2 regions of the Planococcus sp. SE5232 genome follow, and region 1 is predicted to be linked to the other one. Evidence: predicted binding sites of a transcription regulator. Region 1 holds the regulator's gene; the other holds the start of a gene.
What was found. Region 1 encodes NrdR, which represses ribonucleotide reductase genes. Its sites were predicted from a motif close to AACACNATATATNGTGTT; they were not measured.
Positions count from the first base shown of each region.

Region 2: the regulator NrdR is predicted to act here: its motif matches at 4,798-4,815, upstream of ACRC6Q_RS10155 (vitamin B12-dependent ribonucleotide reductase).

Region 1 is NZ_JBOGCP010000002.1:481,769-496,784, reverse strand. It holds gene ACRC6Q_RS11275 (response regulator transcription factor) at 1-691, shown strand, start outside; gene pnpS (two-component system histidine kinase PnpS) at 688-2,085, shown strand; gene ACRC6Q_RS11265 (carboxylate--amine ligase) at 2,100-3,317, shown strand; gene hflK (FtsH protease activity modulator HflK) at 3,489-4,457, shown strand; gene hflC (protease modulator HflC) at 4,457-5,428, shown strand; gene polA (DNA polymerase I) at 5,495-8,131, shown strand; gene mutM (bifunctional DNA-formamidopyrimidine glycosylase/DNA-(apurinic or apyrimidinic site) lyase) at 8,147-9,016, shown strand; gene coaE (dephospho-CoA kinase) at 9,026-9,631, shown strand; gene ACRC6Q_RS11235 (glyceraldehyde-3-phosphate dehydrogenase) at 9,733-10,752, shown strand; gene speD (adenosylmethionine decarboxylase) at 11,069-11,452, shown strand; gene nrdR (transcriptional regulator NrdR) at 11,566-12,042, shown strand; gene ACRC6Q_RS11220 (replication initiation and membrane attachment family protein) at 12,053-13,423, shown strand; gene dnaI (primosomal protein DnaI) at 13,424-14,359, shown strand; gene thrS (threonine--tRNA ligase) at 14,911-15,016, shown strand, end outside.
Region 2 is NZ_JBOGCP010000002.1:264,548-279,563, forward strand. It holds gene efp (elongation factor P) at 1-205, opposite strand, end outside; gene ACRC6Q_RS10145 (M24 family metallopeptidase) at 223-1,290, opposite strand; gene aroQ (type II 3-dehydroquinate dehydratase) at 1,287-1,727, opposite strand; gene ACRC6Q_RS10155 (vitamin B12-dependent ribonucleotide reductase) at 2,206-4,764, opposite strand; gene ACRC6Q_RS10160 (lipoate--protein ligase family protein) at 4,952-5,731, opposite strand; gene ACRC6Q_RS10165 (rhodanese-like domain-containing protein) at 5,888-6,271, shown strand; gene gcvPB (aminomethyl-transferring glycine dehydrogenase subunit GcvPB) at 6,683-8,146, opposite strand; gene gcvPA (aminomethyl-transferring glycine dehydrogenase subunit GcvPA) at 8,139-9,506, opposite strand; gene gcvT (glycine cleavage system aminomethyltransferase GcvT) at 9,534-10,634, opposite strand; glycine riboswitch at 10,805-10,896, opposite strand; gene ACRC6Q_RS10185 (shikimate kinase) at 11,039-11,551, opposite strand; gene comGF (competence type IV pilus minor pilin ComGF) at 11,755-12,195, opposite strand; gene ACRC6Q_RS10195 (hypothetical protein) at 12,183-12,431, opposite strand; gene comGD (competence type IV pilus minor pilin ComGD) at 12,472-12,915, opposite strand; gene comGC (competence type IV pilus major pilin ComGC) at 12,897-13,214, opposite strand; gene comGB (competence type IV pilus assembly protein ComGB) at 13,226-14,269, opposite strand; gene comGA (competence type IV pilus ATPase ComGA) at 14,223-15,016, opposite strand, start outside.

The DNA.
Region 1 (15,016 bases):
GATAATCGAAGATGAACATTCAATTGCGACCTTACTTTCCTATAACCTTGTTCAGGCGGGTTTTGAAACCATTATCGCCAATGACGGAAAACAGGGATATGAACTGGCCCTAAGCGAAAATCCTTCATTGATTGTTCTGGATCTTATGCTGCCGTCGATGGACGGGGTGGAAGTCTGCAAATCGCTGCGCCAGCAAAAAGTCAATACACCGATTATCATGCTGACGGCTAAAGGCGATGAGTTTGATAAAGTATTGGGCTTGGAACTGGGAGCGGATGATTATATGACCAAACCTTTCAGTCCTAGGGAAGTAGTGGCGCGCATCAAAGCGGTGTTGAGAAGAGCCAGTAACGTTCCGACGCCACAACAGGATTCCTCGGCACCGATTTCTCTCGGGAAGTTGGATGTTTATCCTGATCGATTTGAAGTTTTCCTCAATAAAGAACAATTGGAATTTACACCGAAGGAATTTGAGTTGCTGGTGTATTTAATGGAAAACAAAAATCGGGTATTGACGCGTGATCAGCTGCTGAGTGCTGTGTGGAAATACGATTTTGCGGGAGATACGCGCATCGTCGATGTCCATATCAGCCATTTGCGCGATAAAATAGAGGAAAACAGCCGAAAACCGACATTCATTAAGACGATTCGAGGGCTGGGCTATAAGTTCGAGGAGCCGAAAAGTTCATGAAATCCTTTCGGCATCGTCTGCTCGCCACCCTGCTGGTATGGATCGGAATGATGTTGGCCGGGTTGTTCATCGTCATGCTTCAAGTGCTGCCAATTTATGAAAGCGCCGAAGACAAGACCGATATTTGGATGATCCTATTTTTGACATTTGCAGTTGCTTTATTTTTTTCAGCTATTGTCGGAAGCCGGATCATCGAAGTGAACATTCAGCCGATTGAAAATGCCACTGAAACCGCAATGGAGTTGGTCAAAGGCAATTACCGGGCGCGTGCCTCGGAGTCCAATGCACTGGGCAGTGTCGAATTGAGCCGAACCATCAATGTGCTGGCCCGGAATCTTCAGGAAATCACTGCAATACGGGGCATGGAGCAGGAGCGCCTAAAAACACTGATTGAAAATATGGGCAGTGCATTGATTATGATCGACAAGCAAGGAGCCGTTTCCCTTGTCAATAAACCCTTTCTGGATGAATTTGGTTTATCTACTGAAAATACTTTGGGAAAATTCTACAAAGAAATACATGTCCCTTCTGAACTGGAGGATTTCATCGAAAATGTCTTCATGATGGAAACCCATTCTCGGGCTCAGATAGAATTTTTGTCAGGGCTTAAATTGAAGAACCTGAATGTCTACGGAGCCCCTGTTATTGGAGAGCACGAGCGCTGGCTGGGGATTGTCATCGTCTTTCATGATATTACGGAATTGAAGAGGCTGGAGCAGATCCGCAAAGACTTCGTGGCAAACGTCTCCCATGAACTTCGGACACCCGTAACCTCCATTAAAGGGTTTTCCGAAACCCTGCTGGATGGGGCTTACCAGGATACTGAGACTTTGTTGTCGTTTCTGGAGATTGTCCATTCGGAAAGCAATCGTTTGGAGATGCTCATCAATGATCTGCTCGATTTATCCAATGTAGAACAGAGTGGTTTTGAAGTTAATGCGCAGCCAACCGACATGAAGGCTGCGATAAATCGGGCAGTGGAAATGATTCAGCCGAAGCTCGACGAAAAGTCCATTCAGCTGAACCTGGAAGTGAAACCCGTGACTGTTTTAGGGGATGCAAACCGGTTAATCCAAGTGGTTATGAATCTTTTGATCAATGCAGTTACATATTCAAGCAATCATACCGAAATCACCATCCGGCTTTTCGTCAAAGACGAGCAAGCCGTCATTCAAGTGGAAGACCAAGGAATCGGAATAGAAAGCTCGGAAATCGGCCGGTTATTTGAGCGTTTTTACCGTGTCGACCGAGCCCGCAGCCGAAATTCAGGCGGCACCGGCCTTGGGCTGTCTATTGTTAAACACTTAATCGAGGCGCATCATGGAAAAGTGGAAGTCGACAGCCAAGTTGGGGTCGGCACGACATTTACTATCTATTTGCCTTTGGCTAGTTAATTTAGGAGGAAAGTATGGAAACTAAACACCCATTTTTACCGATTATCGTCGGAACAGACATGAACGCTTATAACATGGCCATTTCGTTTCACGAAGCATATGGCATCAAGCCGATTTTGATCGGTAAAGAACATTTATCATTCACTTCACTTAGCACCATTACCGAAACGATTGACTTGCATCCGGGATTGGCAGACGATTCCCAGTTCGCCGATATCCTGATCGATGTTGCGGATAAGTACAGAGCTCCCGGCAAAACCCTTTTGCTGATTGGAACGAACGATCTTTATGTACGCTTAATTATTGAAAATGCGAAAATTTTGCGCGAGCATTATGTCTTTAATTATATTAATGAAGATTTGATGAATCAGCTGCAGGTCAAAGCGAATTTCTATGAGCTTTGCAAAGCGCATGGCATTGAGACACCGACAACATTCTTCTATGACTGCAATTCGAAAGTCCCATTTGAAGAAGAAATGATGTTCCCGGTCATCATCAAGCCGAGCAATGGCATCGAGTACAGCAGAAACAAGTTTGCGGGCCAACAGAAAGTCTATAAAGTCGAAAGCCCGAAAGAAATGCACGAAGTGATCCAGCAGATCAAAGCAGGCGGGTACCGCGATGAATTGATCATCCAGGATTATATTCCTGGGGATGACACGTATATGTGGGATTCAGTCATCTATGCGAACTCCAAAGGGAAGACGCAGTTGGTGACTTTTGCGCAGGTGGTCTTGCAGGAGCATACAGTTACGGCCATCGGGAATTACACAGCGCTGATTACCCGTTTTGACAAAGACATGATGGTCAAGCTGCAGAATTTTCTGGAAGCCGTCGGTTACAATGGCTTTGCGAACTTCGATTTGAAATACGATGCACGCGATAACAAATTCAAAGTGTTCGAAGTGAATATTCGCCAAGGGCGCTCAAGCTATTACGTAACAGCGCTTGGACATAATATGGCTGAGTATTTTGTCGACGATTTAATTTATCAGACCGATAAACCCGTGACGTATTTGAATGAAGACTTCTTGTTCACTGTCGTACCGAAAGCGGTGCTGCGCAATTTCGTCGACAACAAAGCGGTGCAGAAAGACATTAAGCGTCTGATCAAAAAAGGCCAATATGGCAATCCGCTCTTCTATAAAAAAGATAAGCATTTGAAGCGTAAAGTCTATCTTCTAGCGCGCCAGGTGAATTATTACAAGAAGTATAAGAACAATCAATGGTAAGTTTACAGAAGCTTAACACCAGCTTCACAGTCGGGTGGTAAGGTTTAATAGAACCCCCTTCAACCGCATGATTTGAAAAAGAGTCCCTTCCCCGGGCTCTTTTTCTTTTTTTATGAAACTATTTCCATATCATTCCGTATTAATGGGTAACAAGAAAAAGGGGGACCCATCATGACGACAAAAAAATTGCTGGCAGTGATTGGTTTGTCTATTGCCGGAATTCTTCTGCTGATCGCAGTTTTCACTTCCTGGTATACAGTAGATGAATCGGAACAGGCGGTCATCATTACGTTTGGTGTAGCCAATGAAACCGTCACCGAAGCAGGATTGCATTTCAAGATGCCTTGGCCGATCCAAAAAGCAGAGATCCTGTCAAAAGAAACCTATAGCCTGCAATTCGGCTATAACCAAAACGAAGAAGGTGAGATCGTGGCTTTCGATAAGGAAACCAAGATGATCACAGGAGACGAAAATATCGTCCTGACGGATTTGGTGGTCCAATGGAAAATCACCGATCCAAAAAAATACCTGTTCAATGCGGAAGCGCCTCAGGACATTCTCCATGACGCAACATCTGCCTCGATCCGCTCCATTATCGGCAGCTCGCTGATCGATGATGCACTGACATCCGGTAAAGCGGAAATCGAAGCGGAAACACGCGATCTGCTTGCTTCATTAATTGAGAAATACGATATCGGCATTACAGTTCTGGCGGTCAAACTTCAAGACGTGGAGCTGCCGAACGAAGAAGTACGCGCAGCATTTACCAATGTAACAGATGCCCGTGAAACGATGAACACAAAAATCAATGAAGCGAGAAAATACGAAAACCAGAAACGCAATGAAGCGCTCGGAGAAAAAGCGGCCATCAATTCACGTGCAGAAGGACAGAAAGTCTCACGGATTCAGCAGGCGACTGGAGATGTGGCGCTTTTCGATAAACTGTTCGTGGAGTATGAAAGCAATCCGGAAGTCACCAAACAACGGATCATCATGGAAACTTTGGAGTCGGTCCTGCCGAACGCTAAATTGTACATCATGAACGATGAAGGCGGCACGATGAAATACTTGCCGCTTGATGGACTCCAGACTGCCGTTCCACCTGCGGCTGAGACAGAAGAAGAAGGGAGCGGCAACTGATGGAACCGAACAAACCCCTAACTGAAGTAAAGAAATACAATCCATACGAGAAACCAAAAAAGAAAAAAGAACCGAAAGATCCGATTGATTTCAAGAAATACTGGAAATTGATTGTCGGCCTGGTTGTAGCATTCGCTCTTCTTCTCATCGTCCTGACGAATGTGTATGTCGTAAAGGAAAATGAATACCGGGTCGTGCGCCAGTTTGGAGAAGTCGTGAAAATCCAGGAAGAACCGGGCATCAAGATGAAAGTTCCATTTATCCAAAGTGTCACAACCTTGCCGAACTACCAAATGACGTATGACGTTTCGGAAGCGGAAATCAATACGAAAGACAAAAAGCGCATCATCATCGACAATTACGCGGTGTGGCACGTGGTGAATCCGCTGGATTTGATTTCGAATGCCGGGACAATCGTCAATGCTGAAAGCCGGATGGAAGAATTTATCTATTCGGTGGTGCGAACAGAGCTCGGACAACTGAATTACGATGAAATCATCAACGATGAAAATTCTTCCCGCGGCAGTTTGAACGATAATGTTACAGCGAAAGTCAATGAATTGCTGGAAAAAGACCAATATGGCATCCAAGTGCTGGATGTTCGCATCAAACGGACGGATTTGCCGGAAGAAAACGAGCAATCGGTTTACACGCGGATGATCTCAGAACGTGATTCCACAGCTCAGGATTACTTATCCCAGGGAGATGCGAAAAAACGCGAGATCGAAGCACAGGCTGACCGTGAAGCGCAGGAAGTGATTGCGACTGCACGCAAGGAAGCCGCGCTGATCCAGTCGGAAGGTGAATCGGAAGCTGCTAAAATCTACAACGCATCCTTTTCGAAAGATCCGGAATTCTATGAACTCTACCGTTCACTGGAATCCTATAAGAAAACAATCGGTGATGATACGGTGATTATTCTGCCGTCGGATTCACCATACGCGGATATCCTATCGGGTAATTTCGAATAAGGCTGCGGCCGTCATTTCTCTTCTATTTGCCCGCGTGGTAAAATAAAGGGAATGACGGCTTTTTTTATGGAAAGGGGTAATTTTGTGGCAAAGAAAATACTTTTATTAGATGGGAACAGTTTGGCGTATCGTGCGTTTTTCGCCTTGCCGCTGTTGACCAATGAAAGCGGCATTCACACGAATGCGGTATATGGATTTACGATGATGCTCCAAAGAGTATTGGAGGAAGAAAAGCCAACACATATGATCGTGGCTTTCGACGCGGGGAAAACGACTTTCCGCCACAAGACCTTCAGTGAATACAAAGGCGGACGGCAAAAAACACCGCCTGAGCTGTCGGAACAATTTCCTTATTTGAAGAAATTGATCGACGCTTACCGGATCAAGCGCTACGAATTGGAAAATTACGAGGCGGACGATATCATCGGTACCTTGAGCCTGGAAGCGGAGCGGGAAGGCGACGAAGTGGTGGTCATTTCAGGAGACAAAGATTTGACGCAATTGGCTTCACCTTCCACAACGGTTTACATAACGCGGAAAGGCATCACCGATATCGAGAAGTACACGGTTGAGCATATCAAAGAGAAATACGGCCTTACGCCTAACCAGATTATTGATATGAAGGGCCTGATGGGCGATGCATCCGACAATATTCCCGGTGTCCCGGGTGTGGGCGAAAAAACAGCGCTGAAATTATTGGCGGCACATGGCTCAGTTGAAGGAGTATACGAAGCCATTGATCAGCAAAAAGGCAAGATGAAAGAAAAATTGGTTGCCAATGAAGACCTTGCCTACATCAGTAAACAGCTGGCGACAATCGAACGCAATGCACCGATCGACATCAAAATCGAGGAATTGAGCTATGCAGGACCCGACCAAGACGAACTGGTGAAGGTTTGGAATGAGCTGGCGTTTAAATCTTTATTGGAAAAAATGGAATACACAGCTGAAGAAACCGTCAAAGAAGAGCTGGAATTCGAGGTGCTGACCAGTATTGATCCAGTCATCTTGAAAGATGAGATGGCGGTACATCTGGAGCTTTACGACGAGCATTACCATAGCTGCGACCTGCTTGGTGTTTCGTTGTCCACAGAATCGGAAACCTATGTAATTCCGATGGATGTGGTTGAGCAGTCGAAGGAATTTCGTGCCTGGTTCAAAGACCCGTCGAAGAAAAAATTCATGGCGGATTCCAAAGCAGCGACGGCAGCGTTTCTGCGCTGCGGCATTGAATTGAAAGGCGTCGATTTCGACTTGATGTTGGGTGCTTATATTGTCAACCCATCGTTGACTTACACCGATATGGCGAGCATCGTCCAGGAATATGGCTATGCCGATGTCTCGACTAATGAACAAATTTATGGAAAAGGTGCAAAGAAGAAGGTGCCTGAAGCATCAATCCTCAACGAGCACATTGCCAGAAAAGCGCGCACCATCTGGAAAGTGCGCCCGCTGGTCATGGAAAAACTCGAAGAAAACGAGCAATTCGATTTATACGATAAATTGGAGCTTCCACTTGCGACGGTTTTGGGCCAAATGGAATCACTCGGCGTTATGGTCGACCGCAACCAATTATCTGAAATGGGCAAGGAGTTGTCCCATAAGCTGGAGAAAATTGAGTCGGATATCTACAGTTTGGCCGGACAGCAATTCAACATCAATTCCCCGAAACAATTAGGTGTGGTGCTGTTTGAAAACCTGGGATTGCCGGCATTGAAGAAAACTAAGACAGGCTACTCGACAGCAGCGGATGTCCTGGAAAAACTGGAAGGCCAGCATGAAATCATTTCGCATATTCTGCTGTACCGCCAATTGGGCAAACTGCTGTCTACTTATATAGAAGGTTTGTTGAAAGAGATTCATAAGGACGGCAAAGTCCATACGCGTTTCCAGCAAGCACTGACGACGACCGGCCGACTCAGCTCGACCAATCCGAACTTGCAGAACATCCCTGTGCGCCTTGAAGAAGGCCGTAAAATCCGTAAAGCTTTTGTACCTTCCGAACCGGGCTGGGTGATGGTTGCGGCTGATTATTCCCAGATCGAATTGCGTGTCCTCGCAGATATGTCGGAAGACGAGCGCTTGGTCCAAGCCTTTAAGGATGACCGCGATATCCATACAACAACCGCCAGTGATGTTTTCCATGTCCCTGAAGAAGAAGTGACCGGAGACATGCGGCGCGCAGCAAAAGCCGTCAATTTCGGGATTGTCTATGGCATCAGTGATTATGGCCTGTCCCAAAACCTGAATATCACCCGCAAAGAAGCAGCAGCATTCATTGAACGTTATTTTGCCAGCTTCCCAGGCGTCAAAAGCTATATGACCAACATAGTAGCGGATGCCAAGCGTGACGGGTTTGTCACGACCTTGATGAATCGCCGGCGTTATTTGCCGGACATCACCAGCTCTAATTTCAATTTGCGCAGCTTTGCAGAACGCACTGCGATGAATACGCCGATCCAGGGCAGTGCAGCCGACATCATCAAAAAAGCGATGATCGATATGGATGCCGCGTTGGAGCGTGAAGACATGCAGACGCGTATGCTGCTGCAAGTGCACGATGAATTGATATTCGAAGCGCCGCCGGAAGAACTGGACAAGCTGATGGAATTGGTTCCTCAAGTGATGGAGAATGCAGTGAAGCTGAGCGTTCCATTGAAAGTAGACATCGCGCATGGCGATACTTGGTACGATACTAAATGACAGGAGGGCAACGATATGCCTGAACTTCCGGAAGTGGAAGGTGTCGTTCGGCAGATCCGCCCTGTTTCCATTGGGAAAAAAATAGAGGCAGTCAGCGTTTCAGAGACCATCCGTGTTTCCAAAACGAACGGCAAAGAAGCGATCATCAAACGGATGGAAGCCGATCGTTTCATCGAAAGCTTGGTCGGGGCACAAATCATCCGTGTCGAACGACGGAGCAAGTATATTTATTTTACCTTAAGAAATGAAAACGAATTTTTATTGGTCAACCATTTAGGGATGTCCGGAGCCTGGTTCTATGTCGACCAGCTCCAGTCCATTTCGGAGGATAAATTCCGGCGACATGTCCATGTGGTGCTGACCTTGAGCGATGGAAACCTTCTGGCGTTTTCTGATATCCGCCGTTTTGGGGAAATGAGGGTATTGCAGGAAGAGGGAGATTTTCCGCCTTTGCTGCTGATGGCGCCGGAGCCTTTCGAAGCCGTAGCGCTGGATCATTTCCTGATCATGGCAGAAAGTCCGAAGTATAAGAACAAGGCCATCAAGGAAGTCATCATGGATGGACAGGTCATTTCGGGCTGCGGCAATATTTATGCTACTGAAGCACTTTTCAAGATGAAGATTCATCCGAAGCGTTCAGCCGGCCGCATCAGCAAGAAACGAAAAGTGGCGTTATTTGAAGCGATTGTCGCCATTTTGCTGGAAAGCATTGAAGCGGGGGGCAGTACGATTTCAGATTACCGGAATATCAACGGTGAATCGGGCAGTATGCAAAACCGTTTCGCTATGTACGGAAAAAAACAATGCATGGTTTGCGGTACGATGACGAAGACCTTAAAAATCGGAGGCCGGGCTTCAGTCTATTGCCCAGCATGCCAGAAATGAGGATGGATGATGATCATAGGATTGACAGGCAGTATTGCCAGTGGAAAAAGTACTGTATCAAACATGCTGAAAAATGCAGGTTATCCGATCATTGATGCCGATGTAGTCGCCCGTCTGGTCGTAGAACCGGGCTCCAACACCCTGGCGCAGATTGCCAAGGCGTTCGGCCCCAACGTGATCCAAGCAGACGGGACGATGGACCGGGCAAAAGTAGGGGAAATCATCTTCAACGATCCGGCCAGCCGGAAAATATTGAATGATCTTATCCATCCGGCAATCCGTCAGGAAATGTACCGGCAGCGCCAAGAATTTCTGGCGCAAGGCTACAAGACAATCGTTATGGACATTCCGTTACTGTTCGAAAGTCGCCTGCAGCACCTGGTAGACAAAATTCTGGTTGTCAGCGTGACGGAAGAAAATCAGTTCAGCCGATTAATGGAGCGGAATGGCTTTTCAGAAAAAGAAGCACGGGCACGCATCAGTTCCCAGCTGCCCATGTCCGTAAAAGAAGATGGAGCCGATGCTGTCATCTACAACAACGGAACACTGGATGAAACGAAATGGCAATTAAACAGAATTTTGGAGAATTGGCAGGCACGCCCTGAAAAAGAATAAAAGATCTGTTGTTTTAAGGTTCTCTAAATAGTTAATTGTGTTATACTATATAAGAAATTAAAAACATGAGTATAACTTAATTATAAACGGAGGACTCCTACATGACAGTTTCTATTGCAATTAACGGATTTGGCCGTATTGGCCGTATGGTTTTCAGACAGGCGATAATGATGGATGATGTCACGATTACGGCAGTTAACGCCACTTATCCCGCTGAGACCCTTGCGCATTTAATTAAGTATGACACAAATCACGGCACCTTCGCTGGTGACGTATCTTCAGAGGAAGATGCATTAATTGTTAACGGGAAACGAGTTCAATTGGTAAGTGAACGCGACCCATTGAATCTGCCATGGAAAGAAATGGGTATTGATATCGTCATCGAAGCAACCGGAAAGTTCAACGCTCGTGAAAAAGCTGCTCTTCATTTGGAGGCAGGAGCTAAAAAAGTGATTTTGACGGCTCCCGGGAAAAAAGAGGACATCACGATTGTCATGGGAGTCAACGACGACAAATTGGATATCGATAAGCATGACATCATTTCCAATGCGAGCTGCACGACCAACTGCCTGGCACCGGTCGTCAAAGTGCTTCATGACAAATTCGGTATTGAAAACGGCTTGATGACGACCATCCATTCCTATACGAATGACCAGCAGAACCTGGACAACCCTCACAAAGATCTTCGACGTGCACGTGCATGCGCGCAATCAATCATTCCTACTTCTACGGGTGCCGCGAAAGCGCTGTCACTGGTGATGCCGGAACTGCAGGGGAAACTGCATGGTATGGCGTTGCGGGTGCCAACTCCAAATGTCTCCCTTGTTGACCTGGTTGTCGACTTGGAGACAGATGTGACGATTGAGGAAATCAATCAGGCTTATGAAGAAGCCTCAGAAAATGGGTTGGAAGGAATCTTGAGCTTGACGATGGAGCCATTGGTTTCAGTGGATTTCAACAGCAATCCGAAATCGGCGATTGTTGATGGGTTGTCGACAATGGTCATCGGCAGCCGAAAAGTGAAAGTTCTGGCCTGGTATGACAACGAATGGGGATATTCAGCACGTGTCATCGATTTGACGAAAAAAGTCGCGAAGGCTTTAGTGCTAGTTTCTAAATAAGGCAAATCACCCCGGTACTCCGCTTTCAAATGGAGTACTGGGGTTTTTTATGGAAAATTTACTGAAAAAAATTCAGGATTAATAAGATATTATTATTGCATTTACAATTAATCCGTTTTATACTATGAATCGTAGTTGAAAAACGGCTACCACTTCTGAATTTCCACAATGCATCTCGGAATTAGGAGCGTAAGATTTTTTATTCACATGACTGCTTAAAGGGTTAGGACCTCTTTGGACTAACTTTCCCCCGTGGTAGTCAACTTTGAATATTTTGCGCAAAAACCAAAATGATATCAAAGGGGGAAAACGAACCATGGAAACAATGGGACGTCACGTAATTGCAGAACTTTGGCAGTGTGATTTTGACAAATTAAACGATATGGATTTTATCGAACAAACTTTTGTTGATGCAGCACTCAAATCTGGAGCTGAAGTAAGAGAGGTAGCTTTTCACAAATTCGCACCACAAGGTGTCAGCGGAGTTGTGATCATCTCTGAATCTCACTTAACCATCCACAGCTTCCCGGAACACGGCTACGCCAGTGTAGATGTTTACACTTGCGGTGACCTAGATCCTACAATTGCAGCAAAGTATATCGCAGAAGCGCTAGGGTCAACCTCAAGCGAGCTTGTCGAAATTCCGCGCGGTATGGGTCCAGTCAGTGTTGAGAAATCCAAAGTTTCAGTAACTGTATAATCCATTTAGCAAAAAAAAGTAAGCAGGGGATAAATTCCTCTGCTTTTTCTATTTTCCCAAAGAATTTTTGTTATACTAGATACACTAGATAGAGAATTTAGGGAGATGTCAAAATGAAATGTCCAGCTTGCCAACATAACGGCACACGTGTTGTCGATTCACGGCCAATAGATGAAATGAAGTCAATCAGAAGGCGCAGGGAATGTGAATCATGCGGATATCGCTTCACCACTTTTGAGAAAGTGGAAGAGATGCCGCTGATTGTCGTCAAAAAAGACGGCTCGCGTGAAGAGTTCAGCCGTGAAAAAGTCTTGCGTGGGTTAATTCGCGCATGTGAAAAGCGGCCTGTATCTTTGGAAGTATTGGAAGAAGTGGTCTTTACGATTGAGAAAGACCTCCGCCGGGCGGGCAATCCGGAAGTGAAATCCGAAGAGGTCGGGGAGTTGGTCATGAACCGGCTGGCAGCAATTGACGAGGTGGCTTACGTGCGCTTTGCTTCTGTGTATCGCCAATTCAAAGACATCACTGTTTTTATCGACGAACTGAAGGATTTGCTGAATAAAAGTCCGGAAGACAAGAAAATCGACTAGGCGGTGACTTATGACTGCATTTTATAAAGAACTCCAGCCTGCTGATCCGTATCGCATCCGGTTGCCTTATCCGTTTTCGAATTACGACCGACAGCTGCTGACTTTGCTGTATCAGCCTATGGTCGGCGCAGAAGCCATCGCTTTCTACTTGACGCTTTGGGCTGAAGGGGAAGCATCCAAGGATGAAACCACCCATTATACATTGATGAACACATTGGGAAATCCCATTTCAAAAATCTTCGAAGCAAGAATTCAGCTGGAAGCGATCGGATTGCTGAAAACCTACCGGAAAGACACTGGCGACCGCTGCTTCATTTATGAATTATGTCCGCCGCTCGATCCGAAAACCTTTTTTATGGATCCACTCTTATCGATGTTCCTGTTCAGTAAAATTGGCGAAACGTCTTACCGGCGGGTACGGGACCGTTTTGTGGTGCACAATGAAATTCCTTCTGATTTTAAAGAAGTATCACGGACCTTTACGGATATTTTCCAACCGGTTCATGCGAAAGCGGGTTATCCCGCTGAAAAGCAGGATTTGCAGGGACGGAAAAAAGGCGGCTATGAAGCCGATTCCGATTTTGATTTCGGACTTCTCCGGCAAGGGTTATCGGAGCAGCTTGTTCCGAAAAGAGTACTGACTGCAACCATCAGAGAGTTCATCCCCAAATTGGCTTACCTGTATGGATGGGGGCCGTTGGAAATGCAAAAGGTTATCTTGCTGGCCATTGAAGACGATTATACGTTGACGGTGGAAGGCCTGAAGAAATCGGCATCCGAATATTATAAGCTGACGGTTTCGACCACTGCACCTCAGCTCGTCCAAGTGCATAAAGAAGCGCCGAAGCTGACAGAAGAAACACCGAAAACAAAACAGGACGAATTGCTTGTTTATTTGGAGACAGCACCGCCGATCCAAGTCCTGCGCGATATTGCAGATGGCAGTGAACCGCTGCCTGCAGATGTCCAGCTTGCCAATCAATTGGTCGTCACCCATGGCATGGAGCCGGCTGTCGTCAATGTATTGCTTCAATATGTCCTGCTGCGCACTGATATGAAACTGACCAAGGCCTATGTGGAAAAAATCGCTTCTCATTGGCTGCGGAAGAACGTCACCACTGCTAAAGAAGCGATGGAGCTTGCGCGAGTTGAGCATACGCAGTATATGAAATGGAAGTCGGAAGGTTCGCCCACAACAGTGGCCAAACCGTTTACCGGCAATGGCAACCGAAAACCGGTGCGTGAAGAAAAGCTGCCGGAATGGTTCCATAAAAAAGATGAGGCGCCAGCCGCCAAGGCAGAGCCTAGAAACGAAAGCCTGGAAGTGGAGAAGCAAAAACTTCTTGCGAAACTTGCGCTTAAGAAAGGAAAAGGTGGTTAAATGGAACCGATTCGCGAAACCTTAAAACGTGTGGTCAATGCGCCTGCTTTCTCTGAGCGTTATAGTGAAATGCGCAAAGAAGTGCTGGAACACCCAGGTGTCCAAAAATTCCTGGAAGACCATGCAGAGGAAATTGACACAGCTACCATCGATAAAGGACTGGGGAAGCTATACGAGTATATCGACCAGTCCCATGATTGCAATAAATGCCCGAGCCTGGGCGCTTGCATCAACCATCTAAAAGGCTTTGAACCGAACCTGGTGTTGGAACGGGGAAATATCGGCATCTCCTACACCAAATGCCGCTTGAAAGACGTCAACGACAATAAACGCCATGCTTCTTCTTTGATCCACAGCATGTATATGCCGAAAGAAGTCATGCAGGCGACGCTATCCGGATTTGATTTGGATGATAGCCGCATGGAAGCATTCCGCGCAGTCGGTGATTTCCTGGATCAGGCGACTGGCCCTGACAACCTGCCTGAAAAAGGATTATACCTTTATGGGCAATTCGGCATCGGCAAATCGTATTTACTCAGTGCAGTAGCTAATGAACTGGCGGAGATCAATGTTAAATCCGTACTGGTCTTCGTTCCTGAATTCATGCGTGAAATGAAACAGGCGATCGGTGACCAGACCTTGCAGGAAAAAGTCGACTACGTCAAAAAAGCGGATGTCCTGATGCTTGATGATATCGGAGCAGAAGCGATGTCGAGCTGGACCCGTGATGAAGTTCTGGGGACGATCCTTCATTACCGGATGTCCGAAAAACTGCCGACTTTCATGTCTTCGAATTTCAGCTATTCCGAACTGGAATACCATCTGACCTATTCACAGCGCGGCGAAAAAGAAGATTTGAAAGCTGCGCGCATCATGGAGCGGATCCGTGCGTTGACCACACCGGTTAAGCTCGACGGCCGCAACCGACGAAATTAAGCTCCGGAACTATTGCGTTTTACGGCGTTTCGGTTTATAGTAAAAACAATCGAACCAAGATTTTACATGCCTAGACAAGGACATGAGCGGATTTGTACGACTTTCAGAGAGAGAAGCCCTTGGCTGCAAGCTTCTTAAGTACCGGCAATCCCGCTTACCCCCTTCGAGCAGCAGCTGTGAACAGTCTCCTCAGTAACAGCTGACGGAACCGGCCCGTTAGCCGATGCAGAGCTTCATTCCGAACGGATCTGTCCGTTTTGAATAGAAGAAGGGTGGAACCGCGAGCTAAAGCTTCGTCCCTTTTGGGATGGGGCTTTTTTGTGTGGAGAAAAAAGAAAAGCGGAAGCGGCCGTCAAGGTTCGACAGGCGTAAGACAGACCGGCAATGTGGCGTTCTTTGACACATAGTCGGGTTGGCTTATGACCCGAGAACCTGGCCGCTGGAGCTGGACAATGAAAAGCGGAAGCGGCCGCTTACGAAAAACGGAAATGCCCGGCCAGACCCTGTGGCAGAGGCATTTCCAACAGATCTAATTAAAAGGAGAGATTGGCATGGCAGACATGATTCAACTAAAATTCCCTGATGGGGCAGTAAAAGAGTTTGAACAAGGCACAACTACTGAAGAAATCGCACAATCCATCAGTCCGGGATTGCGCA
Region 2 (15,016 bases), 220 kb from region 1:
TGTTGTTGTCGATCTGTGCTTTTGCTACCTTTTCACCTGCACGGAATGTTTTTTCTGTGACACTTCCCGTACGCAGGTTGCGAAGCTTGGAACGCACGAATGCCGCGCCTTTGCCGGGTTTTACGTGCTGGAATTCCATAACGCGCCAAATTCCGCCATCCACTTCAATTGTGACACCTGTTTTAAAATCGTTTACTGAAATCATAATAGTTCCTCCGTTTGTTATAAAATGCGAAGCTCTTTTGTGGAGTTAGTCAACCGTTCATTTCCTGACTCGGTTATCAGTATATCATCTTCAATGCGAACTCCGCCAACTCCTGGCAGATAAATGCCGGGTTCCACCGTTACAGCCATCCCTGGCTCCAGAATCGTTTCCGATCTGAATGACAAGCCGGGGCTTTCGTGGACTTCCAAACCGATGCCATGGCCTGTAGAGTGTCCAAATGCCTCGCCATAGCCTTTTGACTTGATAAAATCGCGCGCAATCGCATCCGCTTCTATACCACTCATGCCCGGACCGATTTTTTCAACGCCTAATTCCTGCGCCTTCAATACAATATCATATATTTCTTTCATCTGCGCAGAAGGTTCGCCGACTGCGACCGTACGGGTGATGTCCGAGATATAGCCATTATAGAGGGCGCCAAAATCCAATGTGATCATATCGCCATCTTCAATAACTTTATCCGTGGCAACACCATGGGGCAGTGCCGAACGGAGACCCGAAGCCACAATGACATCAAAACTTGAAGACGTGGCTCCCTGTTTTCTCATGAAAAATTCCAATTCATTGGAGACCTCAAGTTCAGTCAGCCCTGGACGGATAAATCCGCAAATATGTTCGAAGGCGTCATCCGCAATTTTAGCGGCGGCTTTTAGAACAGCGACTTCTTCGGGTGTTTTGACCATCCGGATCTTTTCGATCAAATTGCTGATGGGTTCCATCTCCACTTCCACTTTCTCTTTATACTGCAAGGCTGTGGCATATGTCATATAATCCTGTTCAAAAGCAAGCGTTTTGATGCTTAAGGAGTCGATGGCCTGCACCGCTTCGTCCATCAGATTTTTTTTGGCTTGGACCACTTCAAACTCTTTGACCTGGACACTGGCCTGTTCGGTATAGCGGAAATCCGTAATGAAGACTGCTTTGTCCTGAGTGACAAGCGCCAGTCCGGCTGTGCCGGTAAATTCAGTTATATAGCGCAGATTAAAAGGGCTGGTGACGAGGATCGCCTCCACATCCCGACGTTTCATTTCAGTGCGTAATTTTTGAAGTTTCAATCGATTCATCCTCTCTCTTGTCTTAAAAGCAGCGCATGCAGCGCCAGTTTGTAAACATCCTGCCCGAATCCCACAATCTGCCCGATCGTAACTGGAGAAATGTAGGAATGATGGCGGAATTCTTCCCGTTTATGGACATTCGATATATGTACTTCGATTACAGGAACCTCGATAGCGGCAATGGCATCCCGGATAGCGATGCTGGTGTGCGTATAAGCCCCCGCATTCATGACGATGCCGGATAGTGCTTCATCGCCGGCTCCGTGAATCCAGTCGATCAATTCCCCTTCATGGTTCGACTGCCGGCAAATCAATTCGATATTGTGATGATAGGAAAATTCCACCAGATCCTGTTCCAGTTCTTCCAGTGTAAACGTTCCATAGGCTTCTTTCTCCCGTTTGCCCAGACGATTTAAATTAGGGCCGTTCAAGACCAGCACTCGCATTCAACCTTCTCCTTCCCCTGACACATTCTTCATTATTTTAACATATCGGAACAATCGAGCAAATATTACGAAAAGCGGAAACGGCCGTTAAGCTCCGAAAGGCATAAGCCAATCTGGCGAAGCGGCGTACTTTGCCGCACAGCCAGAGTGGCTTATGACCCGAGGAGTTGGCCGTTGGAGCTGGACACTAAGAAAAGCGGAAGCAACCGTTTAGCCCCGACAAGCGCTGGAAGGCTCACCGGTAATGGCGCGGTTTGCCGAAGCGGCGTTTTTTTGCCGCACAGGCGAAGCGACTTAAGACCCCGAGGTTCTAGGCGCTGCAGCTGGACAACAGAAATACGGAAGCGTCTAACAGCTGAACCCGACCTAAAACCACAACTTCCCGCCACACGCTTACTGGACCCAAACCTTAAGGCAGCTCCATTAAATCAATGCATAAAAAAAGCGCGATGGCTGCTCGGCCATCGCGCTGTTCATCTTATAATCCGCATTTCAATTGAGCGTTGCAGTTGGTGCAGGTATTGCAGCCGCCCATTTCTTCCACTGTACCTTTACGGCAGACTGGGCATGTATCGCCCACTTCAGAACCGATACTCACATTGGTTGAACGGAGATCCTGGATCGTGTCGATCAGGACGATCGGACGCTTGCTAGTTTCTTCCGGCTGATCCTCTTCTTCAAAGGTATTGTCTTCAGCTTTCAGTGTCAGGACCTGTGAGTCCCGGCTGCCGTCGACATATACTGTACCGCCTTTTGCTCCGCCTTTGTACAGACGCTCATAGACGCCTTCCACCTGTTCGACCGTGTAGCCGCGTGGTGCATTGACGGTTTTCGAAATCGAGGAATCGATCCAGCGCTGGATTATGCATTGAACATCCGCGTGTGCTTCTGGCGCTAAATCCATGGATGTAACGAATGCCTTCGGCAAGTTCTCTTCATCCGCTTCCGGATTGTTCTTCAAGTATTCACGGACGATGTCAGCTTTGACCTCGATGAATTTCCCAAGGCGGCCGCTGCGGTAGTAGGTGAAAGAATAATAAGGTTCCAGTCCGGTTGAAACGCCGACCATTGTTCCGGTAGACCCGGTTGGCGCCACTGTCAATAGATGTGAATTACGGATGCCTTTTTCCAGGATCGCTTCACGGACGTGTTCCGGCATGTCCTGCATAAATCCGGTTTCTGTGAAAGCTTTGCGGAGTGCCGCTGTTTCATCATCGGTTTTGCCGACAAGGAATGGGAAACTGCCGCGTTCTGCTGCCAAGTCAGTCGAAACTTCATAAGCTGCGGTAGCGATTGTCTTGAAAATCTCATCCACTAGCTCATTGCCTTCCGGAGAGCCATATTCCTTGTCGCAATAAATCAACAGATCGGCAAGGCCCATTACGCCAAGCCCAACACGGCGTTCTCCAAGTGCCTGTACTTCGTTTTCTTCAAGGAAGTATGGAGTTGCATCGATAACATTGTCCTGCATACGAACACCGACACGCACCGTTTCCTTCAAAGCTTCAAAATCAACTTGCTTCGTCTTCGAATCTGCAAACTGAGCCAAGTTGACCGCAGCCAGGTTGCAGACAGAATACGGTGCCAAAGGCTGTTCGCCACAAGGGTTCGTCGCAACGACTTTTTGTCCGTAAGCGGCAGCATTTGTTTTTTCATTAGCGTTATCGATAAAGAAAATGCCTGGCTCCGCTGAGTAGGTCGCACAGATATTGATCAGGTTCCATAGCTCGCGCGCTTTCATTGTACGGTAAACACGTACACCGTGGCCCATGCGTTCCCATTCACGAACATCGCCAACTTCCTGCCACTGTTCATTGTAGATAGCCATCTCTTCTTTCGAATAAGATTCCACAGCCGGGAAGCGAAGGTCGAAATCCGCATCGTTTTCGACTGCTGTCATGAAGTCGCTTGTCAACGTGACAGAAATATTGGCACCTGTCAAAAATTCTTCGTTATGGACTGTATAAGTTCCGCCATCCCGCAATTTCGTTTCCGCGTCGCGCATGATTTTCTCGTTGAATCCGCCCATTCCAGGAATCGCACGGTAATTCAGGATCCCTTGATACATCGCATCTTCCTGCTCTGTCAAAGGCTTGAATTTCAGTTTATCATGAGCCAATTTCTTGATGGTCTCATCTTCGGTATTTTCGATCAAATAACGCAAAATGCGTGGATTCTGCATTTTCGAGATGATGAATTCCGCAATATCCGGATGCCAGTCGGCAAGCATGATCATCTGTGCTCCGCGGCGTGAACCACCCTGCTCGACAAGATGCGTCAGTTTCGCGATATCGTCCAACCACGAGACAGAACCAGACGATTTACCGTTGACTCCGCGAGCCAATGTGTTGCGCGGACGAAGTGTCGAACCGTTGGTGCCGACACCGCCGCCGCGGCTCATGATTTCCATCACCTGTTTGCGGTGATCGGAAATGCCTTCGCGTGAATCAGCTACAAACGGCATAACGTAACAGTTGAAATACGTCACGTCGGTATCTGCCCCTGCTCCATACAGGACACGGCCAGCGGGAATGAATTTCAATCCAACCAATTGCTGGTAGAATTTTTCGAACCACTCCTGACGCTTTTCCGAAGTTTTCTCGACTGACGCAAGGCCTGTTGCATTCCGTTTCGCAATCTGCTCGTAAAACACTTCCAGCGGCTTCTCAATCACTTCAATCGGACGATTGACGATGCCTGCCTGCTGCTCTTCCGGTTTGTCGATTGCGCTTCTATAATCTTCCTCGATCCAGACCTGCGCTTTATTGGACTCCTTATCGATGGAAACGATATAGCCGAGTCCACGAGCTGGAAATTTCGGATCTTCTTTGACAGTCAAGACAACGAAATCGCCTGCCTTAAGTGTCTTTTTCTCCGTATCCTTAAAAGAATAACGGTCGATCATCACGAGGCGGGATACACCTTTATGCGTCAATTTCATATCCGGAGTAATTGCGTGCACTTGCGGGAACGTTTCGATATCTTCGTTTAACGCTCTTGAATTTAATGAATACTGGGATTGTGTGGCGGAAACCATTTGACAATTCCTCCTTCGTGTTATATGGAGTTAGATACTATATATAGTATTACTTCAATTCCCAGCATACTACATGTTGAAACTTCTTTTCAATAACAATTTTCTGATGGAAATTTCTCATGTGATGGAAAGCTTTATTTACCAGCGTTTCCATCTTTGGAAATCTCTAAAATGAGCCAAAAGACTCTCACGCCCGGAAATTCCACTCAGCATTGGCGTATTTTTTTTCTTCCAAAGCCTTGACATCTGCCAGTTGCTGCTCAGACAAATGATAAGCTTGCAGATCGATGGACAGCGCCTGCTCAAATCCGGACTTGAATGCCCGGACGCATTCTTCAGCTGTAGCGGGCTCCTCGCGCAGGGAGTTGATCGACACCGCTTTTTCAGGGATTTTTGCGCGCATCCGCTCTTTAGCCTGTTCGCTTGAAAATTTGAAAACCGATAGGAGCTTTTCAGCATCCAGATCTATCAGTATAGCACCATGCTGCAAAATGACACCTTTTTGGCGTGTCTGCGCACTGCCTGCGACTTTTTTTCCTTCGACGACCATTTCATACCAGCTTGGCGCATCAAAACAAACAGCTGATTTCGGTTTTTTCAGATCCGCCCGCTTCTCATCTGTATCCGGTACAGAGAAATAAGCATCCAGTCCCAAGTTCTTGAAGCCTTCCAATAAACCTTCACTTAATACACGATACGCTTCCGTAACCGTTTCCGGCATATCCGGGTAATCTTCACTGACGATGATGCTGTATGTAAGTTCATGCTCATGGAGAACCCCTCTGCCTCCTGTCGGCCGGCGGACAAATCCAAGGCCGAGCCGGTTGACGGCTTCCATGTCAATTTCCTTTTCCACTTTTTGAAAATAACCGATTGATAGGGCAGCAGGCTGCCAGCTGTAAAAGCGGATGACCGGCGGAATCAATCCTTCACTGTGCCAGTTCAATAAGGCTTCATCAAGAGCCATATTGAACGAAGGGCTGCTCGCACCTGAATTTATAAAAACCCATTTTGGATATTTCACAAGATCGCCTCCTATTTCCGCTAATTAGTGTAACATTGGCATTGAATATCCGTCATCTCTTCTTTTATAATAAAAGAAGATGAGAAAGGGGCAAGAACATTGGAATTTCTGTATATCGCAATCGCCATACTGCTGGCAATCATCATTTACGCGGTAATTTCTTATTTCCGCATCAAAAAAGCGGTCACTAACCTGACACAGGAACAATTTATCGAAGGCTATCGCAAAGCCCAGTTGATCGACGTCCGTGAGCCGAAAGATTTTGCGGCTGGCCACATCCTGGGAGCACGCAATATTCCCCAATCGCAATTGCGTCAGCGCTATAAGGAAATCCGCTCGGACAAGCCGGTTTATTTATATGACCAGAACGGGGCACGCAGCGGCCGCGTCGCAATTTTCCTGAAGAAGAAAGGCTATAACCACTTGTTCCAATTGCAGGGCGGTTTCAAGCAATGGACCGGAAAAATCAAATCCAAAGCTTAAACTTCAAGAACTCTTCCAGAAATGGAAGGGTTCTTTTCTATCTCACTTTGATTGCGTTGAAGAAATCATGTGAAACCTTCCAAGCTTTTTCTTCGCGATAAAACGATACGGGAAATGCTTCCTCATCATTTGGCCATCGGCACAGGCTCCGAACTCGCCCTAAACCCGTCCGCTGTCGTTTCTGACGGGTTCTGGACTATTGGGGAGACAACAACTGCCCATCACCATTTAAACAGCTATCCGTTTGATTTGACGACAATTTCAGCCAGGCACAATGCACGGGAAAACCACAGGACGAAAGTCGACACACAAAAAAATAACCGGGACGCTCCAATTTGGCTCATCGGTTTTATTGCTGCACATAAGAAAAAGGCGCGGAGGCTGAACAGCTTCCACGCCTTTTTAAAGATATTATTCGTCTTTATAGTAACGAAGCACGGGCTTGCGCGCAGCTTTCGTTTCGTCCAAACGGTTGATAACCGTGGTATGTGGTGCATTTTGGACGATTTCCGGATTTTCTTCCACTTCTTTGGAAATCTGGATCATCGCATCGATGAAGGCATCCAACGTTTCTTTGGACTCAGTTTCCGTCGGTTCGATCATCATGCCTTCCTCCACATTCAATGGGAAGTAGATCGTTGGCGGATGGTAGCCGAAGTCAAGCAGGCGTTTTGCCATATCCAATGTACGGACACCCAATTTTTTCTGGCGTCGGCCGCTCAATACGAACTCATGCTTGCAATGGCGGTCGTACGGCAAATCGAAATGAGGCTGCAGTCTGCGCATCATATAGTTGGCATTCAATACTGCATATTCCGTCACTGCCTTCAGGCCATCCGGCCCCATGGAACGGATATACGTATAGGCACGTACGTTGATGCCGAAGTTGCCGTAGAAAGGCTTGACGCGGCCGATGGAATCCGGGCGGTCGTAGTCGAACGTATAGGCATCGTCTTTTTTCACCAATACCGGTTTCGGTAAATATGGAAGCAAGTCATTTTTCACGCCGACTGGGCCAGATCCAGGTCCGCCGCCGCCGTGAGGTCCAGTGAAGGTCTTATGCAAGTTCAAGTGAACCACATCAAAGCCCATGTCTCCCGGACGTGCTTTTGACATTACCGCGTTCAAGTTGGCGCCGTCATAATACAACTTGCCGCCGACCTCGTGAATGATGGCTGCCATTTCAAGGATCTGCTCTTCAAACAGGCCAAGCGTATTCGGATTTGTCAGCATCAATGCTGCCGTATCGTCTCCGACTACACGCTTCAGGTCTTCGAGATCTACAAGTCCCTGATCGCTTGACTTAACTGTCACGGTTTCGAATCCAGCAACGGTCGCTGACGCCGGATTGGTGCCATGTGCCGAATCGGGAACGATAACTTTCGTTCGTTTCAAGTCGCCCCGCGCTTCATGGTAGGCACGGATCATCATCAATCCGGTCCATTCCCCGTGTGCACCCGCAGCTGGCTGCAGCGTGACTTCATCCATGCCGGTGATTTCTTTCAGATGCTCCTGCAGATCGAACATCAAAGCAAGAGCTCCTTGAACCGTTTTTTCATCCTGCAATGGATGGATGTTTGCGAATCCAGGGAAACGCGCAACGGTTTCGTTGATTTTCGGATTGTATTTCATGGTGCAGGAGCCCAGTGGATAGAAACCTGAATCCACGCCGTGGTTACGGTTGGACAAGGCTGTGTAATGGCGCATAATGTCTAGTTCCGATACTTCAGGCAGTTCAGCTGCCTCCGTACGGATCAAATCAGCCGGCAAGAGCTCACTCAAGTCGACTTCCGGTACGTCAAGCGTCGGCAGGCTGTAGCCAACGCGGCCTTCTTTGGTCAATTCAAAAATTAGCGCTTGGTTGTCCTTATGCATGAGTAGCCCCCACTTCCTGCACTTTTGCAGCAACTTCCTGCACAAATGCATCGATTTCTTCTTTTGTCCGCTGTTCAGTGACTGCAACCAGCATATGGCCAGTAAACTCTTCATAGCTCAATCCAAGATCATAGCCGCCGATCATGTCGCTTTCAAACAAGCGGTCGTTTAACTGTTTGACAGGCTCTTTTGTTTTCACGACGATTTCATTGAAGTGGGCGCCTTCAAACGCAATTTCAAGACCCGCTTTCTTCAATTGCTGCTTCATATAATGGGTTTTCACGATATTTTGTTTGGCGATTTCCTGTGTGCCGACTTTGCCGAGTGCCGTCATGGCAACCGATGCAGCCAATGCATTCAAGGCTTGGTTCGAGCAGATATTGGACGTCGCTTTGTCGCGGCGGATGTGCTGTTCACGCGCCTGCAGGGTCAACACAAATCCACGGCGGCCTTCTTCATCCGTCGTTTCGCCGACCAAACGGCCCGGTACTTTGCGCATCAATTTTTTTGTGACGGCGAAATAACCGCAATGAGGCCCGCCGAATGCTTCCGGAATACCGAAAGGCTGTGCATCGCCCACTGTGATATCTGCTCCGAGTTGGCCAGGAGCAGTCAATGCGCCTAGCGCCAACGGATTGGAAGAAACGGACAATAACGCGCCGGCTTCATGGACGATCGGTTCGATTTCCTTCAGGTTTTCAACCTGTCCGAAGAAGTTCGGGTATTGGATCATCACGGTTGCGACGTTTTCATCGATCATCTCTTTTAATGCATCCAGGTCGGTATGGCCGTCCTTCAATGGAATTTCCACAACCTCGATCGACTGGCCAAGTGCATAGCTGCGGACAACAGCACGCGACTCCGGATGGACTGCATTCGATACCAGAATTTTTTTGCGTTTCGTGTGTCCCGCAGCGAGCATTCCAGCTTCGGCGAGTGCCGTTCCACCGTCATACATGGAAGAGTTGGCGATATCCATGCCCGTCAATTCACTGATCATCGTCTGGAATTCGAAAATAGCCTGCAACTCACCCTGAGAGATCTCAGGCTGGTAAGGCGTATAAGCTGTATAGAATTCAGAACGCGAAATCACATGATCCACGATGATCGGCTTGTAATGGTCGTAGACGCCAGCTCCCAGGAAAGAAGCGTAACGGTTGGTGTCGGCATTTTTTGCCGCGAGTTGAGCCAATTCCTTTGTCAATGAAGACTCTGATTTGGCTGCTTTGATATTATATTCGCCTTTAAAACGAACTTTTTCCGGGATATCCGAAAACAATTCATCGATGGATTCGATGCCGATCGTTTCCAGCATTTCTTTTTCGTCTTGAGAAGTCATTGGTAAATAGCGATGTTTCATCGAGTGCTGTCCCCTTTTCAAGTTAGATTAGTTGGATCGTTTGTAAAATGGTGTTTCCACTGTCTTCGCTTTTAATCGTTTGTTGCGAATTTCAACTTCCAGTTCGATTCCCACTTCAGCCCATTCACTTGAAACCAAAGCCAGCCCGATGTTTTTTTTCAAGGTCGGCGATTGAGTGCCTGTAGTCACTTCTCCGATTTTTTTGTCTCCTGCGTAAACCGCATAACCATGGCGTGGAATGCCTTTGTCGATCATTTCAATGCCCACCAATTTACGCGGGACTCCTGCTTCTTTTTGCTCGGCCAATGCTTGTTTGCCGATGAAATCCTGTTCTTTCTTCAATTTCACCACAAAGTTGATGCCGGCTTCAAGAGGTGTAATGTCTTTCGACAATTCTTGGCCGTATAAAGCAAGGCACGCTTCAAAACGCAAGGTATCACGGGCGCCAAGACCTACCGGCACAACACCTTCCGGCTGTCCTTCAGACAGGATGTTTTCCCATAGAACGGCCAGTGCTTCAGGTGCTGCATAAATTTCAAAGCCATTTTCCCCGGTATAGCCGGTCCGGGATAAAATGACCTGTTGTCCAGCCACTTCCACATCCTGTTTAAAGCGGAAAGGTTTGATTGCCGAAAGGTCTTCCTCTGTCAGGCGCTGAAGCACCGCTTCAGCCAAAGGACCCTGCAATGCCAATAAACCGTAGCGTTCAGAAGCGTTGTCCAATGCCACGTCGCCTGTTTTGGCCTGTTCCATCCAAGCGAAATCCTTTTCGATATTGGACGCGTTAACGACTAATAGATAATGCTCGTCGGCCAACTTGTAAACCAATAGATCGTCCACGGTACCGCCATCTTCGTAGCACATCGCTGTGTACTGCGCCTGGCCATCCTGGATTTTGGACACATCATTGGTTACGAGATGCTGGAGATAGTCTAAACTGTCTGCTCCTGTTACGAAGATCTCACCCATATGCGATACATCAAAAAGTCCTGCTTTTGTTCTGACCGCTTCATGTTCTTCTTTGATGCTCGAAAATTGCACAGGCAGTTCCCAACCACCAAAATCAATTGTTTTGCCACCATATTTCGAATACATTTCAAACAGAGGTGTACGCTTTAACTGTGCCAATGATTTTCCTCCTCATTTTTCAAAACCCTTCCGGCCAGCTTCACTACGAGCCTGGACACGAAAAAAGGACAGAGATTTCCCTTTAAAGGGAAATCTCTGTCCTGGAACCTGAAAGTTTACCATAATGGCTTTCCTCGTTGGTAGCTGACATGCAGCATTCTCCAGAGATGCGTCCTGTACGAGTCTTTTTGCCTGAGAGATTCATAACTTCTGTTACTTGCTCCTTCGGCGACGCATGTGCGTTCTCTCCCCATACAATCATCCGCCCAAATCAAAATTGATTGGTCCAAACCGTTATACAGAATAGTATAACTTTGAATATATCCTAACATTGAAAGAGAGAAAGCGCAAACTTTTTTCTTTAGAAGGCCAAAAGGCGAATGATTTGATTTATTGAAATCAAATCATTCGCCTTTTAAACGTTTTACTTGAAAAGCAGCGTATTGTGTAATCTGGCGCAAGGTCCGGTATTCTGTCCGGATGGTGATATGCGCAGTTTGTTTATAATCCCGGTAGCGCGCTTTATGCAACGCTTCGATTTCGTCACGAGTGGATTGGCGGACAATCGGACGATTCGGATCCCGGTGAATCCGTCGCCAGATTTCGCGGAACGGCGCATCCAAAAATAACACCAAACCCGTATTCCTCATGATTTTCTGGTTTTCTTTCCGCATGGTGACGCCGCCGCCCGTGGAGATGATGCAATAATCGTTTTTAAAATTTTGCAAAAACTGCGTTTCCAGTTCCCGAAAATATTCTTCGCCATGCTGCTCGAAAATTTCCGGAATCGTTTTCCCTGTCTGTCGGACGATTTCTTTGTCCATATCGTAGAAGGGCAGTTTTAACAGGAAGCTCAGCCTCCTGCCGACCGCGCTTTTCCCGCAGCCCATGAATCCAATCAAATATATTCTGTTCATCCTACCCACCCGATACTTACCTCTACTCAGGTATTTTTTTTTGCTCATTTTCCATTAGTAGTTGTATCGTAGCATGTCTATGCATATTTTCCAAACCATCATACGTTTTATATTGGATGGAATAGAGCATCAGGGTGTGGGATAACAGCATCAGGGCCGACAGGAAAAAGACGACTGCTATGGGATAGACGGCACCTTTCTCGTTATTGAGGCTGCGTAAAAACATACTCCGCCTCTTCCAGACTGCCTGTGGTGAACTCAGTACGGACCTTCAGCGTATTCCCATCCAATGAGAAATGGCAGGACCGTACACGGGTCAACATGACTTCGTGGCCTTTTCTCTCTTTTTGTTTGCGGATCATATTGGTATACAGTTCAATGTCAAACTCCTCCTCCATCTGGACAACACGGATTCCGCTTCCTCCATCGATGATTTCAAGTGAATCGCTGTTGTTCACGTAACTTTGCAGATCGACCGCGAACAATTGCCACTCCACCCGGTGCGGATCCAGGTCTTCCGTAAAACTGAGCGCGAAACTGTAGAACAACACGATCAGCGGCAGCACCGTCAGCAGCACCAGCATATCGAATATCGACGTGATAAATGAAAAGCCTTTGTCGTCCAACCGGTTTATTCGGCGCATAGCCGCTCCCGTTGCCCTTTGTAATCTGCATAATCGACACAAAGCTCACCAGCCATCACCCAGCTGTAGACGATGCCGTTGACGGTCCGCTGTCCATTTGATGCACCAGTCGAATTTATCTCCCTGGCCGCTTCATGCAAAGTTTCAAATGCGCTGACGCGTTCTTTTTTCTCTTGCAGGCTCTGCTGCATGCTGAGCATAATCGGAAGCAAACTGCCGAAAATGATGAAAACCATGAACAGGCTGACCATGGTTTCTGCCCAGGAAATTCCTTTGTCATTCAGAAAAAACCACTCTCCCTCTCCCGAGATGGACGACTACTGTCTTTTCTCCGCTGTTCGTCGCAAAACGGAAAGTTCCGGACTGGACGACTGAACCGTTTGAATTGAAATAGATTTCGTTGAGGTTGCTGGTCTTCTTTAACGTCACAGTAGCGGGAAGTTTTCTGGATACAGCAACTGATTGCAGATCTGTGAATATTTCGTAGCTTCCTTTAGGTTCCCTGAAAATGATTTTTGCGGTCTGTTTTGAAGCGTAGCTCTGGCTCTGTGCGAAATAGACATCCTGCTGCAGGACCTCAAAAAAACGCTGTTCTTCTTTTTGGACCATTCGGTTTTGATAACCCGGAATCGAGATTGCGACAATTGCCATCAGCACAGCGAGCACCAGCAGCATCTCCAACAGCGTGAAGCCCTGTTCTTTTAGGATGATTTTGTAGATGTCACCACTCCATCAACCGAAATATTCACAACATCACCGTTCGGGCAATCTGTTTCCCCTGTTTTCAAATACCCTTCCGAAACCAGATCTGTTAAAGTCGGAACCACTTTCAGATCCATCCGGTAGGACTCGACCTGCCCCTGGACCATCTGGACAAATGCTTTGCAACCTTTTTCATCAACTGCCGATGATTGTTTCGTGACGTTCGGAATTGCAATTGCAATCAGTACAGTGATGATCAGCATAACAATCAACATTTCAATTAACGTAAATCCTTTTTGGTTTTTTAATAAGCGCATATTCTTCCTCCTCAAATGGTATGGACCAGGTTATACATCGGCATCAGAATCGCCAGATAGGCGCCTACGATACAGACGGCAATCATAATAAAAAAGCTCGGTTGGATAATACGCAGCAAGGCTTGCGTCTGTTGCTCGATCCGCTCCATCAGCACTTCGCTGTATAGAATCAATTCTTTCCCCAAATAGCCCGTCATTTCACCATGCTGGACAAAAGCGGGCATATCTCTGGACACAAATGAAAAATGCGCAAGTGATGTGGAGAATGTCTGACCCATCATCAATTCTTCATGAGATAGCCGTGTCATGAACTGGATGATTTTATGATAGTTTTGACGCTGCAGCAGGTCGAGCGACTCCTGCATGGAAATGCCGCTATGCAGCAAAGTCCCAAGTTCACGCGCCAGCAAATGCGACCAGTACAGCTTCATGAAGCTTCGAAGGACCGGGATGGCAAGCAGCCAGTCGATTTGTTTTTGAATCGCCTGCCGCTTCAAAAGCATCCTGAAGGCAGATACCGAAATGGCCACGGCCGCAAAAATCCCAATGAAAAAGTCAGGCAGACTCAGCAAATAGGCCGGAACGCCGGAACCTTCCTCTCCTGATTGAAGCGACTCCATCATCTCGGTTAGATTCGGCACATAGCTGGTCCGGAAAAACAGGAACAGCACAGAAGTGAAAATCAGCAGGGATACCGGATAGATTAAAATGTTCTTCAACTTTTTCTGCACCTGTTCGGTTCGCGCAAAACTTTTTGCAATGCTGTCTATCGATTCCGGCAAGCGCCCATGGTATTCCGCAATTTCAACCGGAAATAGCACATGGTCTTTAAATCCTAAGAATTTCAGGATTTCTGCCGCATTGCCTCCGCCTTTTAAGATATCGGTAATGCCATCCAAAGTTTCCTGCAGCTTTGTGGTATGCATCGGCAGCAACAGGCTGAGCGCTACCGGCAGCAGGTAGCCTTCTTTCATCAGGATAGCCAGACGTGTCAGGAATTGCTCGCGGTCACGAAGACGGATCTTGTCTGAGTGCATAGGAAGCTTGAATCGCACCGATCTTCACCCCTTCCCGGACTTGCCCATCAAACGTCAAATAACTCGGCAATGTATAGGATTGTTTCAAAACCGCAGACTGCAGCGCCTCCTCGAGCCGCTCGCCATCAAGGATTTCATAGAGGGCACGGTGGCAAGGCTCTGATTGCCCAATGTCCGAAAACATCGGAATGATCTTTTGGGCCGACACCGCAATCAGCGTTTGGGCCATGTCTTCAAACGACACACCGAGATCACGCAATCTGTGCAGACAGCCGACCGAATGCCTCGCATGGATGGTCGAAAAGACTAAATGCCCCGTCAAGGCCGCACGAACCGCAATTTGGGCTGTTTCAGCGTCTCGTATCTCTCCGATCATGATAATGTCCGGGTCGTGCCGGAGAATCGCTTTTAAGCCTGCAGAATAGCTGAGGCCGGCTTTCTCGTTCACCTGGATCTGCAGAATGGACTGGTTTTTGCGTTCCACCGGATCCTCAAGGGTGATGATATTCCGGTTCAGCTGTTCCGCACAATGTTTCAACAACGAATATAAAGTGGTCGATTTTCCGCAACCTGTTGGGCCCGTAAACAAAATAAGTCCCTGGGACGCTTCGGACAATTTTTCCAGCAGGCGCGCTGAGTCACGGAAAGCTGCCAGTTGATGGATGGATTGTGTGTTAGCGTCGGGCATGATCCGGATGACGATGCTTTCCTTGGTCAATACGGAAGGCAAGGTCGAAATTCGAAAATAATGGGAGAGCTGATCGA